3 regions of the Klebsiella sp. B345 genome follow, and region 2 is predicted to be linked to each of the others. Evidence: predicted binding sites of a transcription regulator. Region 2 holds the regulator's gene; each other region holds the start of a gene.

Region 1 (5,650 bases), 2.5 Mb from region 2:
TACCGCCTGAATTGTCGCGTCTGAAGGCTTCCATTCCGCCCCCCGTCTGGTCTACATTTGGAGGGCGAAAAAAAGTGGCTATCGGTGCGTGTATGCAGGAGAGTGCTTTTCAGGCATTTCCGTCGCACTCGGTGCTTAGCAAGCGATAAACACATTGTAAGGATAACTTATGAACAAGACTCAACTGATTGATGTAATTGCGGACAAAGCTGACCTGTCCAAAGCACAGGCAAAAGCTGCCCTGGAATCTACCCTGGCTGCAATTACTGAGTCTCTGAAAGAAGGTGATGCTGTTCAACTGGTTGGTTTCGGTACCTTCAAAGTGAACCACCGCGCTGAGCGTACTGGCCGCAACCCGCAGACCGGTAACGAAATCAAAATTGCCGCTGCTAACGTGCCGGCGTTTGTTTCTGGTAAAGCTCTGAAAGACGCAGTCAAGTAAGACTGCGTGGCAGTGTACAGTTTTAACGAAGGGGCCTTACCGCCCCTTTTGTCTATCTGGCGCCGTGTCGCGGTGCTGGTGGGTACACTGCTGCTCTCTGCCTGTAGTAGTCATTCCTCTGTCCCGCCTTTTACCGCCAGTGGCTATGCGGATAACCAGGGCGCGATGCGCATCTGGCGTCTGGATTCCAACGGCGAAGTGCATCTTCTTGCCGCCTTCAGTCCGTGGCGTCACGGCAATACCTCAACCAGCGAATACCGCTGGCAAGGTGACAAACTCAGGCTGATCGAACTCAACGTCTACGGCAAACCCACTGAACATATCCGCGCCCGCTTTGATGACCAGGGTGAGCTGAGCTTTATGCAGCGTGAAGTGGATGGGCAAAAACAACAGCTCTCCAGCGATCAGGTCGCGCTTTACCGCTATCGGGCGACACAGATTCGCCAGACCAGCGATGCATTACGCCAGGGGCGTGTTGTCCTCCGCCAGGGGCGTTGGCATGCTAACCGGACGGTAACGACCTGCGAAGGGCAAACCGTGAAGCCGGAGCTGGACGCGCGGGCACTGGCCTTCGTTGAACGTCGCCAGAGTCATTCATCTGTTGAAGTGAGCGTAGCGTGGCTCGAAGCCTCGGATGGTGCTCAGCTGCTGCTGGTGGCCAACGAAGACTTCTGTACCTGGCAACCGCAGGAAAAAACCTTCTGACGCCCGTCAGAGTACATGCCAGTCTTACCTTCGCGGTTCCTCTCTCTGTATTTCCCGACACATCTTTATACATAACTCGCGGCTCAGCTTCTGTAGATGATAAAAAAACGGACGGCTTCAATACTGAAGCCGTCCGTTAATAAGGCGATGCTGAGATGACGCTCAGGCGTTAGCGCTGCTCGCGGGCGATTGCGCGCCAGCCGATATCGTCGCGGCTGAAGCTGCCATCCCAATGAATGCCGGTGAGGAGCTCATAAGCACGCTGCTGTGCCTGGGCGACGGTATCACCCAGCGCCGTTACGCACAGGACGCGACCGCCCTGGGTGACCACACGCTGGTCGTCGGTCAGCTTCGTGCCGGCATGGAACACTTTGCCATCTGCCGCATCGCTCTGCGGCAGGCCAAAGATCTCGTCGCCGGTGCCGTAGTTACCCGGGTAACCGCCGGCAGCAACCACCACGCCCAGTGAGGCGCGCTCGTCCCATTCGGAGGTTTTCTCGTCCAGTTTGCCATCGCAGGCTGCAAGGCACAGATCCACCAGATCGGATTTCATGCGTAGCATGATCGGCTGCGTTTCCGGATCGCCGAAGCGACAGTTGAACTCGATAACCTTAGGATTACCCTGTTTGTCGATCATCAGCCCGGCGTAGAGGAAACCGGTGTAGGTATTACCTTCTGCCGCCATACCTTTGACCGTTGGCCAGATAATACGATCCATCGTGCGCTGATGAACGTCATCCGTCACGACCGGGGCAGGTGAGTAGGCGCCCATACCGCCGGTGTTCGGGCCGGTATCGCCGTTGCCTACGCGCTTGTGGTCCTGGCTGGTGGCCATCGGCAGGACGTGATCGCCGTCGACCATGACGATAAAGCTGGCTTCTTCACCATCAAGAAACTCTTCGATCACGATACGGTGGCCCGCGTCGCCGAAGGCGTTACCGGCCAGCATATCCTGAACCGCGTCTTCCGCTTCTTTGAGCGTCATCGCGACGATAACGCCTTTACCGGCAGCCAGACCGTCCGCTTTGATGACGATCGGTGCGCCTTTCTCGCGCAGGTAGGCCAGCGCAGGCTCGACGTCGGTGAAATTCTGATATTCCGCAGTCGGGATGTTATGCCGTGCGAGGAAATCTTTGGTGAACGCTTTAGAGCCTTCCAGCTGGGCGGCGCCTTCGGTCGGTCCGAAGATTTTCAGACCAGCCGCACGGAAGGCATCCACCACGCCAATCACCAGCGGCGCTTCCGGGCCGACGATGGTCAGGTCGATCTTTTCGCGCTGGGCAAAGCTCAGCAATGCCGGAATATCGGTCACGCCGATATTCACGTTCTGCAGCGCAGGTTCCAGCGCGGTACCGGCGTTACCCGGCGCGACGTACACGGTGTCCACCAACGGAGACTGTGCGGCTTTCCATCCCAGCGCGTGCTCGCGCCCGCCGTTACCAATCACTAATACTTTCATGTTCTGCTCCGTGAATTAATGGCGGAAGTGACGCATGTCGGTGAAGATCATCGCGATGCCGTGTTCGTCGGCAGCGGCAATGACTTCTTCGTCGCGAATGGATCCGCCTGGTTGAATCACGCAGGTGACGCCCACTGCGGCAGCCGCATCGATACCATCCCGGAACGGGAAGAAGGCATCGGAGGCCATCGCTGAGCCTTTAACTTCCAGACCTTCGTCACCGGCTTTAATGCCAGCAATTTTAGCGGAGTAGACGCGGCTCATCTGGCCCGCGCCAATGCCGATGGTCATGTTCTCTTTGGCATACACAATGGCGTTGGATTTCACGAACTTCGCTACTTTCCAGCAGAACAGCGCATCGCGCAGCTCTTGTGCGTCTGGCTGACGTTTAGTGACCACGCGCAGATCATCGGCGGTGACCATGCCCAGATCGCGATCCTGTACCAGCAGTCCACCGTTGACACGTTTGAAATCGAGGCCCGGCACGCGTGCAGCCCATTCGCCGCAGATCAGAACGCGGACGTTCTGCTTCGCTGCCGTAATTTTCAGCGCAGCTTCACTGGCTGATGGGGCAATGATCACTTCGACGAACTGGCGAGAGATGATGGCCTGTGCGGTTTCGGCATCCAGCTCGCGGTTGAAGGCGATAATGCCGCCGAAGGCTGAGGTTGGGTCAGTTTTGTAGGCGCGATCGTAAGCATCCAGAATCGTGTCGCTAACCGCGACGCCGCATGGGTTGGCGTGCTTAACGATGACGCATGCCGGTTCGCTGAACTCTTTCACGCACTCCAGTGCCGCATCGGTATCGGCAATGTTGTTATAAGAGAGGGCTTTGCCCTGCACCTGCTGCGCGGTGGCGACGGAGGCTTCTTTAATGCTTTCTTCTATATAGAAGGCTGCCTGCTGGTGGCTGTTCTCACCGTAACGCATATCCTGCTTCTTAATGAAGTTCAGATTCAGCGTGCGTGGGAAACGGCCGGATGCTTCCTGCGTCTCACCATGATAGGCCGGAACCATGCTGCCAAAGTAGTTGGCGATCATGCTGTCATAGGCTGCAGTGTGTTCGAAAGCTTTAATCGCGAGGTCGAAGCGGGTAGCCAGGGTCAGGGAGCCGTCGTTGGCGTCCATCTCGTTAATAATGGCGTCGTAGTCACTGCTCTTCACTACGATAGCGACGTCTTTATGGTTCTTGGCCGCGGAACGCACCATGGTCGGGCCGCCGATATCGATATTTTCGACTGCATCTTCCAGCGAGCAACCTTCACGTGCGACGGTTTCCGCAAACGGGTAAAGGTTAACAACTACCATATCAATAGGAGAGATGGCGTGCTGCGCCATAATCTCATCATCCTGGCCGCGACGGCCGAGGATGCCGCCATGCACTTTTGGATGCAGGGTCTTAACACGTCCATCCATCATTTCCGGGAAACCGGTGTAGTCAGAGACTTCGGTTACCGGCAGACCTTTATCAGCCAGCAGGCGTGCGGTACCACCGGTAGACAGTAGCTCAACACCACGAGCGGAAAGTGCCTGCGCGAATTCGACGATACCGGCCTTGTCAGAAACACTGAGCAGGGCACGGCGGACTGGACGACGTTGTTGCATGGTATTAAATCCCCAGGATTTGAACATTACAGAGAGCGTTAGGTGAGTTTTTGCCTAAAAACTCACCTAACGCACCCAACCGGGCATCCGTGTTATTGCGCGGCATTGTAACGAAAACGTTTGCGCAACGCTCGCGAATTTTGATCTTTCTCTTTTACACAGCGATCTCTTCTATATAGAAGGGCATTTTGCCGACCTTTGTCAGGGTGAGATGGCCTCTGTCTGTGGATAATCCTGTGTGTAACAGGGTATAAAGCGGGGTTTTGCTGGGGAATGCAGCAGTCAGTCATTTTTCTGCAATTTTTCTATTGCGGGCTCTCGAGAACTCCCTATAATGCGCCTCCATCGACACGGAACAACGGCAAACAAGCCGCCGGGTTGAAAGAGAAAACTTCTGAAAAATGAGGTTGACTCTGAAAGAGGAAAGCGTAATATACGCCACCTCGCGACAGAGCGCTAAGCGCCGTCGCACTGCTCTTTAACAATTTATCAGACAATCTGTGTGGGCACTCAAAGTGACATGGATTCTTAACGTCCTCGGACGAAAAATGAATACCAAGTCTCTGAGTGAACATACGTAATTCATTACGAAGTTTAATTCACGAGCATCAAACTTAAATTGAAGAGTTTGATCATGGCTCAGATTGAACGCTGGCGGCAGGCCTAACACATGCAAGTCGGGCGGTAGCACAGGAGAGCTTGCTCTCCGGGTGACGAGCGGCGGACGGGTGAGTAATGTCTGGGAAACTGCCTGATGGAGGGGGATAACTACTGGAAACGGTAGCTAATACCGCATAACGTCGCAAGACCAAAGTGGGGGACCTTCGGGCCTCATGCCATCAGATGTGCCCAGATGGGATTAGCTAGTAGGTGGGGTAATGGCTCACCTAGGCGACGATCCCTAGCTGGTCTGAGAGGATGACCAGCCACACTGGAACTGAGACACGGTCCAGACTCCTACGGGAGGCAGCAGTGGGGAATATTGCACAATGGGCGCAAGCCTGATGCAGCCATGCCGCGTGTATGAAGAAGGCCTTCGGGTTGTAAAAGTACTTTCAGCGAGGAGGAAGGCATTAAGGTTAATAACCTTAGTGATTGACGTTACTCGCAGAAGAAGCACCGGCTAACTCCGTGCCAGCAGCCGCGGTAATACGGAGGGTGCAAGCGTTAATCGGAATTACTGGGCGTAAAGCGCACGCAGGCGGTTTGTTAAGTCAGATGTGAAATCCCCGGGCTCAACCTGGGAACTGCATTTGAAACTGGCAAGCTTGAGTCTTGTAGAGGGGGTAGAATTCCAGGTGTAGCGGTGAAATGCGTAGAGATCTGGAGGAATACCGGTGGCGAAGGCGGCCCCCTGGACAAAGACTGACGCTCAGGTGCGAAAGCGTGGGGAGCAAACAGGATTAGATACCCTGGTAGTCCACGCTGTAAACGATGTC
Region 2 (5,650 bases):
AACCCATGTCATGCAGAATAAACGGCGAGCCGGTCAGCCAGGCAAAGAAGCTGGCAGAGCAGGCGGCGTAGATCAGCACGTTACCGCTGTATTCACGTGAGCGCAGCAGCGTCAGGAAGGTCAGTTTCTTCTGGGCATCGCCGGCTGGTTTATGCACCGGCTTCAGGCGCAGGGTCGGGACCATCAGCAGCAGGGCGATGGCGAAAAGGGTGGCAAAAATCGCCTGCCATTCCAGATGGTTAAGCAGCCAGCTGCCGAGCAGCGGCGCCAGCGCCGGCGATAATCCCACCAGCGGCATGATGGTGGCGAAAATACGGTTTGTTTTCTGGGCTGGATAATAGTCCGTCACCATCGCCTGCCAGGTGACCGCAGCGGCACAAACGCCGATGGCCTGAATAAAGCGCAGGACCAGCATCAGCGTCGCGTCGCGGACCCACAGCATCCCCAGACAGCTGATGGCGAAGATCGCGAGGCCGCTCAGCAGAATCGGTTTACGCCCGTAACGGTCAGAGAGTGGGCCCCAGAACAGTTGTCCGATAGCGAAGCCGGCGAGGAACAGGCTCAGGCTGGCGCTGACCGAGGCCGCGGAGGTGTTGAGGTCGTGTTGAATCGCGGCGAAGGCCGGTAGGTACATATCGGTGGCCAGGAAACCCAACACGCTGAGTCCCGCCAGCCAAACTAAAAATCCTTTCCCAGGTTGTTGCATAACATTCTCTTCTGCTGATGCCGGTATAATGCCGCAGAGTGTAGGGAGTGCATTCTGGCTTGTGAAACGCTAATATTTGCTACATGCATTCAAAAATTTTGTAGGCAGAATATGTGGTCTGAATACTCGCTGGAAGTTGTTGATGCTGTCGCCCGCAACGGCAGCTTTAGTGCAGCAGCGCAGGAACTCCATCGCGTCCCTTCCGCTATCAGCTACACCGTCCGTCAGCTGGAAGAGTGGCTGGCAGTTCCGCTGTTCGAACGTCGCCATCGCGATGTCGAATTAACCCCGGCCGGGGTCTGGTTTTTACAGGAAGGGCGCTCTGTTATCAAAAAAATGCAGATCACCCGCCAGCAGTGCCAGCAGATAGCCAATGGCTGGCGCGGCCAGCTGTCGATTGCCGTCGATGACATCGTCAAACCGGCGCGGATGCGCCAGATGATTGTCGATTTTTATCGTCACTTTTCCGATGTTGAACTGATTGTCTTTCAGGAAGTGTTCAACGGCGTCTGGGATGCGCTGGCGGATGGCCGCGTGGAGCTGGCGATTGGGGCGACGCGTTCGATTCCGGTGGGGGGGCGCTACGCCTTTCGCGATATGGGCATGCTGAACTGGCACTGCGTGGTAGCCAGCCATCATCCACTGGCGCAGATGACCAGCCCGCTGAGTGATGATGAGTTGCGCAACTGGCCCTCTTTGGTCAGAGAAGATACCTCCCGGTCATTACCCAAGCGCACGACCTGGCTGTTGGATAACCAAAAGCGCGTGGTGGTGCCCGACTGGGAATCCTCAGCCACCTGCCTGTCTGCCGGGCTTTGCGTAGGGATGGTACCGACGCACTTTGCCCGTCCGTGGATCGACCGTGGAGAATGGACCGCCCTTGAGCTGGAAAATCCGTTTCCGGATGCGGCGTGCTGCCTGACCTGGCAACAGAGCGATGCATCGCCTGCGCTGCTGTGGATGCTGGATTATCTCGGTGATAGTGAAACGTTAAACCGGGAATGGTTGCGGGCGCCGGAATAACCGGCGCCGGGGAGGGGACTAGCGGCGGTAATCGACAAACGGACCGTCAACGACGGAACGACGCTCCACCAGACGCGGGTGAACCTCGATAGACTGGGACTCTTCACGCTTGTTGACGATGCGATCCATCAGCATATTAAACGCGGCTTCGCCGAGGGAGTCTTTCGGCTGATGAATCGTGGTCAGCGCCGGGCTGAAGTAGCGGGCGTTGCGCACGTTATCATAGCCGATCAGCGAAATATCCTGCGGCACTCGCAGCCCCATTTCATCTGCCGCGCAAATAGCGCCCATCGCCATGATGTCGCCGCCGCAGAAGACTGCCGTCGGACGGTGCGGTTGGTTCAGGATATGCTGCATCGCGCGATAGCCGGACTCTGGTTCGAAGTCACCCTGTTCAATCCAGTTTTCCGGTACAGAAATCTGGGCCTCTTCCATGGCTTTCATAAAGCCCGCCAGTCGTCCGGCACCGGTGTTTCGTTCGAGCGGGCCAGGGATCACGCCAATTTCGCGATGGCCACGTTCCACCAGATAACGACCGGCCATATAGCCGCCTTCAAAGGCGTTATCGATGACTGAATCAGTAAAGTCGGCCTTGGACTCACCCCAGTCCATTACCACCATCGGAATATGGCGGTACTCTTCGAGCATGCTCAGCACCGATTCCGGATACTCGGAGCACATGACCAGCAGGCCGTCGACGCGCTTTTGCGCCATCATAGACAGGTAGGCCTGCTGTTTTTCGAGATCGTTCCACGCATTACCCAGAATCAGGGTATAGCCTTTCTGGAAGCAGCTTTTTTCAACAGCTTCGATAATTTCAGCAAAATAGGCCGCTTCGCTGCTGGTCGCCAGCAGACCAATCGATTTGGTGTGATTAACCTTCAGGCTTCGCGCGACGGCACTGGGTGAGTAGTGCAGTTCTTTGATTGCTGCCCAGACCGCATTGCGGGTCTCTTCCGCGACGAAACGGGTTTTGTTAATAACATGTGATACTGTTGTAGTGGAAACGTTTGCGCGCTTCGCTACATCTTTAATAGTTGCCATTACTTCTCACTCCAGACCTTGACCTGAACGTCTGATAATCGGTACGTAAACGTTTGCCTAAACACACCCTGAATACAATGTTCAACATTGCATCACGTCGGGAAAACGACACAGAACGACAGGAAGGGGTCAATGGCCGATACGCTTTCAAATTAGCGTGGGATTTTGTCCGATCTTGCGGCAAAGGGGAAGAGCAAAAATGTGTATCACCCTAAATCCTGGAAGATTTTTATGCGATATTGTGCAAAAATGAGCAAGCTCACTTTTCGTGTGGGGAAAACAGGGGGAAAAATTGATGGATACAGATTTAAAATTTTCGCTGACAACAACGATTATTGTTCTAGGTCTAATCGTTGCCGCCGGGCTGACCGCAGTTCTGCACTAATTTTCCCGGGGGAGAGGTCACTTTCCCCCCGTTCCCGCCATTATTATCATTTTCGCAAAAATCTTTTGCCATTTCGTTTACTTTTGTTTTTCTGTGATTGATGTCATGCTTTTGACTTCTGATGAGATACCGTCGCCGATGACGGTCTGCTGGAGTCATGCAATGAAAATCAACTTTCCCCTGCTCGCGCTGGCGATAGGCGCATTTGGTATTGGTACGACGGAGTTTTCCCCGATGGGATTATTGCCGGTCATTGCCAAAGGCGTCGACGTGTCTATTCCGGCTGCGGGAATGCTGATCAGCGCCTATGCGATCGGTGTGATGGTAGGTGCGCCGCTGATGACGCTGCTGCTGTCTCATCGCGCGCGAAGAAACGCGCTCATTTTCCTGATGGCTATCTTTACCCTCGGTAACGTCCTCTCTTCCATGGCGCCGGATTACACCACGCTGCTGATTTCACGCATTATTACCAGCCTTAACCATGGTGCTTTCTTCGGCCTCGGTTCGGTGGTGGCCGCCAGCGTCGTTCCGAAAGACAAGCAGGCCAGCGCGGTTGCCACCATGTTTATGGGGCTGACGATCGCCAATATCGGCGGCGTGCCGGCGGCGACCTGGCTTGGTGAGACGATCGGCTGGCGGATGTCGTTCCTCGCCACTGCAGGGCTGGGAGTGGTGGCGATGGTCAGCCTGTGGTTCTCTCTGCCTAAAGGCAGTGTCGGCGAACGTCCGAATGTTAAACAGGAGCTGTCGGTGCTGGTGCGCCCGCAGGTGCTTTCCGCCTTGTTGACCACGGTGCTTGGGGCGGGGGCTATGTTCACGCTCTATACCTACATTTCTCCGGTGCTGCATACCATTACCCATGCTTCGCCGCTTTTTGTCACCGCGATGCTGGTGTTGATTGGCGTGGGCTTCTCGCTTGGCAACTATCTGGGCGGCAAATTTGCCGACCGTTCCGTATCGGGGACGCTGAAGGGCTTTCTGCTGCTATTGATGGTGATTATGCTGGCGATTCCGTTACTGGCGCAGACGCAGCTGGGAGCCGCTATCAGTATGGTGGTGTGGGGAGCTGCAACCTTTGCGGTGGTACCGCCGTTACAGATGCGGGTGATGCGTGTGGCGCATGAGGCACCGGGTCTCTCTTCGTCGGTCAACATTGGGGCATTTAATCTGGGTAATGCGCTGGGGGCGGCAGCCGGTGGGGCGGTGATTTCAGGTGGCCTGGGTTACGCGTTTGTTCCGGTTATGGGGGCGATCATCGCCGGTCTGGCTCTGCTGTTGGTGGTGGTGGGTAACCGTTCGCAGCCGGAAGAGGTGCTCGTCGGGTAGTGATGCTATTCGCAGAAGGGTTTACCCCTTCTGCGATATCGTTTTATGCCGCCAGATTTTCAGCAACAAACTTCCAGTTTACCAGCGCCCAGAAGTGCGCCAGATATTCAGGGCGGGCGTTACGGTAGTCGATGTAGTAAGCATGTTCCCAGACATCCACCGTCAACAGCGGGGTAGCGTCGCCAGTCAGCGGCGTGCCTGCGTTGCTGGTGGAGACAATATTCAGGCTGCCATCAGCATTCTTAACCAACCAGGTCCAACCGGCGCCAAAGTTTTTCGTGGCGGCATCGGTAAACTTCGCTTTGAAATCAGCAAAGCTGCCGAAAGCGCTGTTGATGGCTGCCGCCAGTGCGCCTTCCGGCTCACCGCCAGCATTCGGTGCTAGACAGTTCCAGTAGAAGGTGTGGTTCCAGACCTGAGCGGCGTTGTTGAAGATGCCACCTTCGGAAGTGCGGACGATCTCTTCTAACGATTTGCCCTCAAACCCGGTGCCTTTAATCAGATTATTAAGGTTAGTGACATAGGCCTGGTGATGTTTGCCGTAGTGGTATTCCAGGGTTTCAGCGGAAATGTGCGGCGCCAGGGCGTCTTTTGCATACGGTAATGCAGGTAATTCAAACGACATTGTTACTCTCCTTATAACTTCTTGATTTCTTCTCACATTTAAAGGATGTATGACCATCCGGATACAGCATGTACTGTGGATTGCCGTAGCGAATACCACAGGTTTTTATTGTGATCAGGATGCTAACACTTGCCGGAGAGAGTTAAAAGCCTTGCATTAATAAAGGGTATATTTAACAAACGCGATCGAAGAAACCGTGACCCGTCACGAGGAAAAAGAGGGCAGATAAACGAGGCTGGAGAGGGGGAAATGTGCTGCACATTGCGCGTAACCGGCAGCCTGCCGCTGATGCGGCAGGGGGTTAGCGAATGGTTTTCGGGGTCATGACCCGGCGAGCGCCCACGTAGTGACGGATCCAGTAATCCTCGCTTAATGAGGTTATCTGAATATCGCGACCGGTACGCGGTGACTGGATAAATTTGCCGTTGCCGACATAGACGCCAACGTGGTCGGCGGTGCCGCGCCCACGGGTGCGGAAGAAAACCAGATCGCCGCTTTGCAGTTCACCGCGGTCAACCGGACGGGCGTCGCGCAGGTGGTA
Region 3 (5,650 bases), 1.0 Mb from region 2:
TTCGACATACGCGTACGCCTCGTGACCGCGCGCGTAGCCATATTTCAGCCTGCTGTAATAAGGTTTCTGGCTAAGCAACGGCAGGCGTTGCTTCACGTCCGCCCAGCTGTCGGGATTGCCTTTCTGCTTTTTGGTCAGTGAAATCGCATCAAGCATATGGGCGTAACCCATGTTGTACGCCGCGAGCGCAAACCAGATCCGCTCATCTTTGGGGACGGAATCCGGTATCTTGCCCATCATATCCTGCAGGTAGCGCATACCGCCGTTGAGGCTTTGATCTGCATCCGTTCGGTCGGTCAACCCCAGGCTCTGTGCGGTGTTTTTGGTCAGCATCATCATCCCGCGAACCCCGGTCGGTGAGGTGGCCTGCGGATCCCAGTGTGATTCCTGCCACGCAATGGCCGCCAGCAGACGCCAGTCGATCTGTCGGGCGTACTTTTCAAACATCGGCTGCAGGTCGGGCAGGGCATTTTCGACGGCGCGCAGGAAGGTTCGAGTATCGACATAATCGAAATCGTTGCCGTGCCCGAGGTACTTCTCTTCCAGCCGCGCCAGAGTACCGTCTTCATTCATCGTGTCGAAGAAATCAAGCATCGCTGCTGAAAGTGAGTTGTCCTCGCTCTTGAGGCTAAACCAGGTGACCGGCTGCTCGTCGCTAATATCCAGTGCAACGGCTAACTCAGGATGAACGCGCTGGAACAGGCTGACCGCCACCGAATCGGCAATGGTGTAATCAAGCTCGCCGTCAATCACCGCCTGCATCAGCGCGGTAGTCCCACGCTTTTCATCTACGCGCCAGCCGAGGTCCGGGTATTTATGTGCTTTCAGCGCCTGCAGGTCGTTAATCGCAACGTGGCCTGGGGCGATGGCCAACTGATCAGCCGTGAGGCTGGCAAGACTACGCGGTCGCAGGCTGCCGACCCGATAAACCAGCTGCTGGGACACAGAGTAGTAGCTCGGTCCGGGCTGGTAGTTTTTGACCCGCTCCGAGTTATAGACCAGCCCGGCGGCTAGCATATCGGCCTTGCCGTTATCCAGGTCGTCGAACAGCTGGCTGATATTTTGCCGGACGGTCACTTTCAGCGGCACCCCGAGGTAGTCGGCGAACTGTTTAGCCAGCTCGTAATCCAACCCATAGGTTTTGTCATTGATAGTGGCGAAGGTCAGCGGCGAATTGATGGTGCTGATACGCAACTCCCCGCGGGCGATAATCCCGGCAACGCGGTTCTCTGGCTTGCCAGACCACGGGATCGACGGCCACAGGGCGGCCGCCAGCAATAAGGTCACAATGCCGATGAGCAGATAATTAATCTTCAGTTTTTTCAGATAGTTAATCTTCTGCAGCTCTGAGTTCCTCAGCAGGCTATTCGCGGGAAAGTGAAAAGACAGATGTCGAATGAGCGGCATTTTGCTTAAGAATGCGTCAATTGGCAACTTATTCGCGAGGGCGGTCACATTAATTGATAAACCAGGGGAATCATTTTATTTCCACGCAAACGGTTTCGTCGCGGCTCAGGATTCACTATAATGGCGCCCGTTTCCCCCCTGGCTCATATTGAAAGCTGCGAAGACGAGAGACTTATGATGGAAATTTTGCGTGGTTCACCTGCACTGTCGGCATTTCGAATTAATAAACTGCTGGCACGTTTCCAGGCGGCGAACCTGCCGGTTAGCACTATATATGCAGAGTATGTTCATTTTGCCGATCTGAGCGCGCCGTTAAGCGGCGACGAACGAGAGAGTCTGGCGCGACTGCTTAAGTATGGTCCTGATTTAAAAAGCCATACCCCAACCGGTAAATTACTGCTCGTCACTCCCCGCCCTGGCACCATCTCCCCCTGGTCTTCTAAAGCTACCGATATCGCCCATAACTGCGGCCTGTCTCAGGTTGTGCGCCTTGAGCGCGGTGTGGCGTACTATGTCGAAGCCAGCACCCTGAACGAAGCGCAGTGGGCCACCGTCGCGAGTGAACTTCACGACCGGATGATGGAAAGCGTCTTTGATACGCTGGAAGCGGGTGAGCAACTTTTCGCTCAGCATCAGCCGACGCCGGTTACCAGCGTCGATATGCTGGGTCAGGGGCGTCAGGCGCTGATTGACGCTAACCTCCGTCTGGGGCTGGCGCTGGCGGAAGACGAAATCGACTACCTGTTCGATGCCTTTACCACGCTGGGGCGTAATCCCAACGACATTGAACTGTATATGTTTGCCCAGGCGAACTCCGAGCACTGCCGTCACAAGATTTTTAACGCCGACTGGGTCATCGATGGCGAACAGCAGCCGAAGTCGCTGTTTAAGATGATCAAAAACACCTTCGAAAAGACGCCGGATTACGTTCTGTCCGCCTATAAAGATAACGCTGCAGTCATGGAAGGTTCGCAGGTAGGGCGCTTCTTTGCCGATCGCGAAAAAGGCCGCTATGACTACCATCAGGAAGATGCACATATTCTGATGAAGGTTGAAACGCACAATCACCCGACGGCTATTTCTCCGTGGCCGGGCGCGGCGACCGGCTCCGGCGGTGAAATACGTGATGAAGGAGCGACCGGCCGTGGGGCGAAGCCGAAAGCGGGCCTGGTGGGCTTCTCGGTATCTAACCTGCGTATTCCTGGTTTTGAACAGCCGTGGGAAGAAGACTTCGGTAAGCCGGAGCGCATCGTTACCGCACTGGATATCATGACCGATGGCCCGCTGGGCGGCGCAGCGTTTAACAACGAATTTGGTCGCCCGGCGCTGAACGGTTATTTCCGTACCTATGAAGAAAAAGTGACCAGCCACAACGGCGAAGAGCTGCGTGGGTATCATAAGCCGATCATGCTGGCTGGCGGGATCGGTAACATCCGCGGCGAACACGTGCAGAAAGGCGAGATCACCGTAGGTGCGAAACTGATCGTCCTGGGCGGCCCGGCGATGAATATCGGTCTGGGCGGCGGAGCGGCCTCCTCAATGGCCTCCGGTCAGTCCGATGCCGACCTCGACTTTGCCTCGGTACAGCGTGATAACCCGGAAATGGAACGCCGTTGCCAGGAAGTGATTGACCGCTGCTGGCAACTGGGCGACGACAACCCGATTCTGTTTATCCACGACGTCGGCGCGGGCGGCCTGTCTAACGCCATGCCGGAGCTGGTGAGCGACGGCGGACGCGGTGGTAAATTCCAGCTGCGCGATATCCTCAGCGATGAGCCGGGCATGAGCCCGCTGGAAATCTGGTGTAACGAATCTCAGGAACGCTATGTGCTGGCGGTCGCGCCAGAGCAGCTGCCGCTGTTTGATGAACTGTGCCGCCGCGAGCGCGCGCCTTATGCGGTGATCGGTGAGGCCACCGAAGCGCTGCACCTCAACATGAGCGATTCCCACTTCAACGATCAGCCGATCGACCTGCCGCTGGACGTGCTGCTGGGTAAAACGCCGAAAATGACCCGTGATGTGCAGACCCTGAAAGTCAAAGGTGAAGCGCTGGATCGTCAGCCCATTACCCTGGCCGATGCCGTCAACCGCGTCCTGCATTTACCAGCCGTGGCGGAAAAAACCTTCCTCGTGACCATCGGTGACCGTAGCGTCACCGGTATGGTTGCTCGCGATCAGATGGTTGGGCCGTGGCAGATCCCGGTGGCGAACTGCGCGGTGACCACCGCCAGCCTCGACAGCTACTACGGTGAAGCGATGGCTATCGGCGAACGTGCGCCGGTTGCGCTGCTCGACTTTGCCGCTTCTGCCCGCCTGGCTGTGGGGGAAGCGCTGACCAACGTTGCGGCGACGCAAATTGGGGCGTTGAATCGCGTGAAACTCTCCGCTAACTGGATGGCCGCAGCCGGTCACCCAGGTGAAGATGCCGGCCTGTATGAAGCGGTGAAAGCGGTGGGTGAAGAGCTGTGTCCGGCCCTGGGCCTGACAATCCCGGTGGGTAAAGACTCGATGTCGATGAAAACCCGCTGGCAGGAAGGCAGCGAGCAGCGTGAGATGACCTCGCCGCTGTCGCTGGTGATTTCCGCGTTTGCCCGAGTGGAAGATGTCCGTCATACCGTGACGCCACAGCTCTCCACAGAAGATAACGCTCTGCTGCTGATTGATTTAGGCAAAGGCCACAATGCGCTCGGTGCCACCGCACTGGCGCAGGTCTATCGCCAACTGGGCGATGTGCCGGCCGACGTTCGCGATGTTGCCCAACTGAAAGGCTTCTGGGATGCGATGCAGGCGCTGGTGGCGGAACGTAAGCTGCTGGCGTACCACGACCGCTCAGACGGCGGTCTGCTGGTGACTCTGGCAGAGATGGCCTTTACCGGCCACTGTGGTCTGACGGCTGATATCGCCGCGCTGGGTGACGATCGTCTGGCAGCGCTGTTTAACGAAGAGCTGGGCGCGGTTATCCAGGTTCGCGCGGCGGATCGCGAGGCGGTGGAAGCCCTGTTGGCCTCTCACGGTCTGGCAGATTGCGTCCACTATCTGGGACAGGCGACGGTAGGTGACCGTTTTGTTATCACTGCTGATGGCCAACCGGTGTTCAGCGAAAGCCGCACCACGCTGCGCATGTGGTGGGCGGAAACCACCTGGCAGATGCAGCGTCTGCGCGATAACCCTGAGTGTGCCGATAGCGAACACGAAGCGAAAAGCCGCGATAACGATCCGGGCCTTAACGTTAAGCTGTCCTTCGATATCAGCGAAGATATTGCTGCACCGTATATCGCCACCGGCGCACGTCCGAAGGTGGCCGTGCTGCGCGAGCAGGGCGTCAACTCGCATGTTGAAATGGCGGCTGCCTTCCATCGCGCGGGCTTTGATGCCATCGATGTGCACATGAGCGACCTGCTGGCAGGCCGTACCGGGCTGGCAGATTTCCAGGCGCTGGTGGCCTGCGGCGGCTTCTCTTACGGTGATGTGCTGGGCGCGGGTGAAGGCTGGGCGAAATCGATCCTGTTCAACGAACGCGTGCGTGATGAGTTTGCCACCTTCTTCCATCGTCCACAGACTCTGGCGCTGGGTGTTTGTAACGGTTGCCAGATGATGTCTAACTTGCGCGAGCTGATCCCGGGGAGCGACCTGTGGCCACGCTTCGTGCGTAACTACTCTGACCGTTTTGAAGCGCGCTTCAGCCTGGTTGAAGTGACGCAAAGCCCGTCTCTGCTGCTGCAGGGGATGGTGGGCTCCATGATGCCGATTGCCGTGTCCCACGGTGAAGGGCAGGTGGAAGTGCGTGACGGTGCGCATCTGGCGCAGCTTGAGAGCAAAGGCCTGGTGGCGCTGCGCTTTGTCGATAACTTCGGTAAGGTAACGGAAAGCTACCCGGCGAACCCGAACGGTTCAGCCAACGGTATCACCGCGGTAACCAGCGAAAGTGGTCGCGCGACGATTATGATGCCGCACCCTGAGCGTGTATTCCGTACCGTTGCCAACTCCTGGCACCCGGAAAACTGGGGCGAAGACAGCCCGTGGATGCGCATCTTCCGCAACGCGCGTAAACAGCTGGGTTAACCGCAGACACGTATCAAGCCCCCGGTATCGACCGGGGGCTTTTTTATTTGTGATAGCGGTCGCTTTCAGGTGTCGGGGATCGCCGACAAACGCCAGGATGTGGTGTCGCTAATTGGCGACATTTAACTTATTGATTTTAAATAATATAAATAAAGCGGCAATGAAGTGTTGCTAAATGACG

The links. The regulator PurR, encoded in region 2, represses purine synthesis genes. The targets are predictions, from matches to a motif close to CANGCAAACGTTTGCNTG.
Region 1: purH (bifunctional phosphoribosylaminoimidazolecarboxamide formyltransferase/IMP cyclohydrolase) is a predicted target of PurR. The motif match lies at 4,321-4,338, and genes of this name have one in related genera.
Region 3: purL (phosphoribosylformylglycinamidine synthase) is a predicted target of PurR. The motif match lies at 1,490-1,507, and genes of this name have one in related genera.

The regions. Positions count from the first base shown of each region.
Region 1 covers NZ_CP180443.1:3,234,660-3,240,309, forward strand. The annotation lists gene hupA (nucleoid-associated protein HU-alpha) at 170-442, shown strand; gene ACMYSO_RS15230 (DUF1481 domain-containing protein) at 455-1,147, shown strand; gene purD (phosphoribosylamine--glycine ligase) at 1,317-2,606, opposite strand; gene purH (bifunctional phosphoribosylaminoimidazolecarboxamide formyltransferase/IMP cyclohydrolase) at 2,622-4,211, opposite strand; rRNA gene ACMYSO_RS15245 (16S ribosomal RNA) at 4,828-5,650, shown strand, end outside.
Region 2 covers NZ_CP180443.1:728,025-733,674, reverse strand. The annotation lists gene punC (purine nucleoside transporter PunC) at 1-706, opposite strand, end outside; gene punR (DNA-binding transcriptional activator PunR) at 818-1,729, shown strand; gene purR (HTH-type transcriptional repressor PurR) at 1,748-2,773, opposite strand; gene ACMYSO_RS03430 (YnhF family membrane protein) at 3,069-3,158, shown strand; gene ACMYSO_RS03425 (MFS transporter) at 3,321-4,484, shown strand; gene sodB (superoxide dismutase [Fe]) at 4,528-5,109, opposite strand; gene ACMYSO_RS03415 (C40 family peptidase) at 5,411-5,650, opposite strand, start outside.
Region 3 covers NZ_CP180443.1:1,736,540-1,742,189, reverse strand. The annotation lists gene mltF (membrane-bound lytic murein transglycosylase MltF) at 1-1,407, opposite strand, end outside; gene purL (phosphoribosylformylglycinamidine synthase) at 1,582-5,469, shown strand.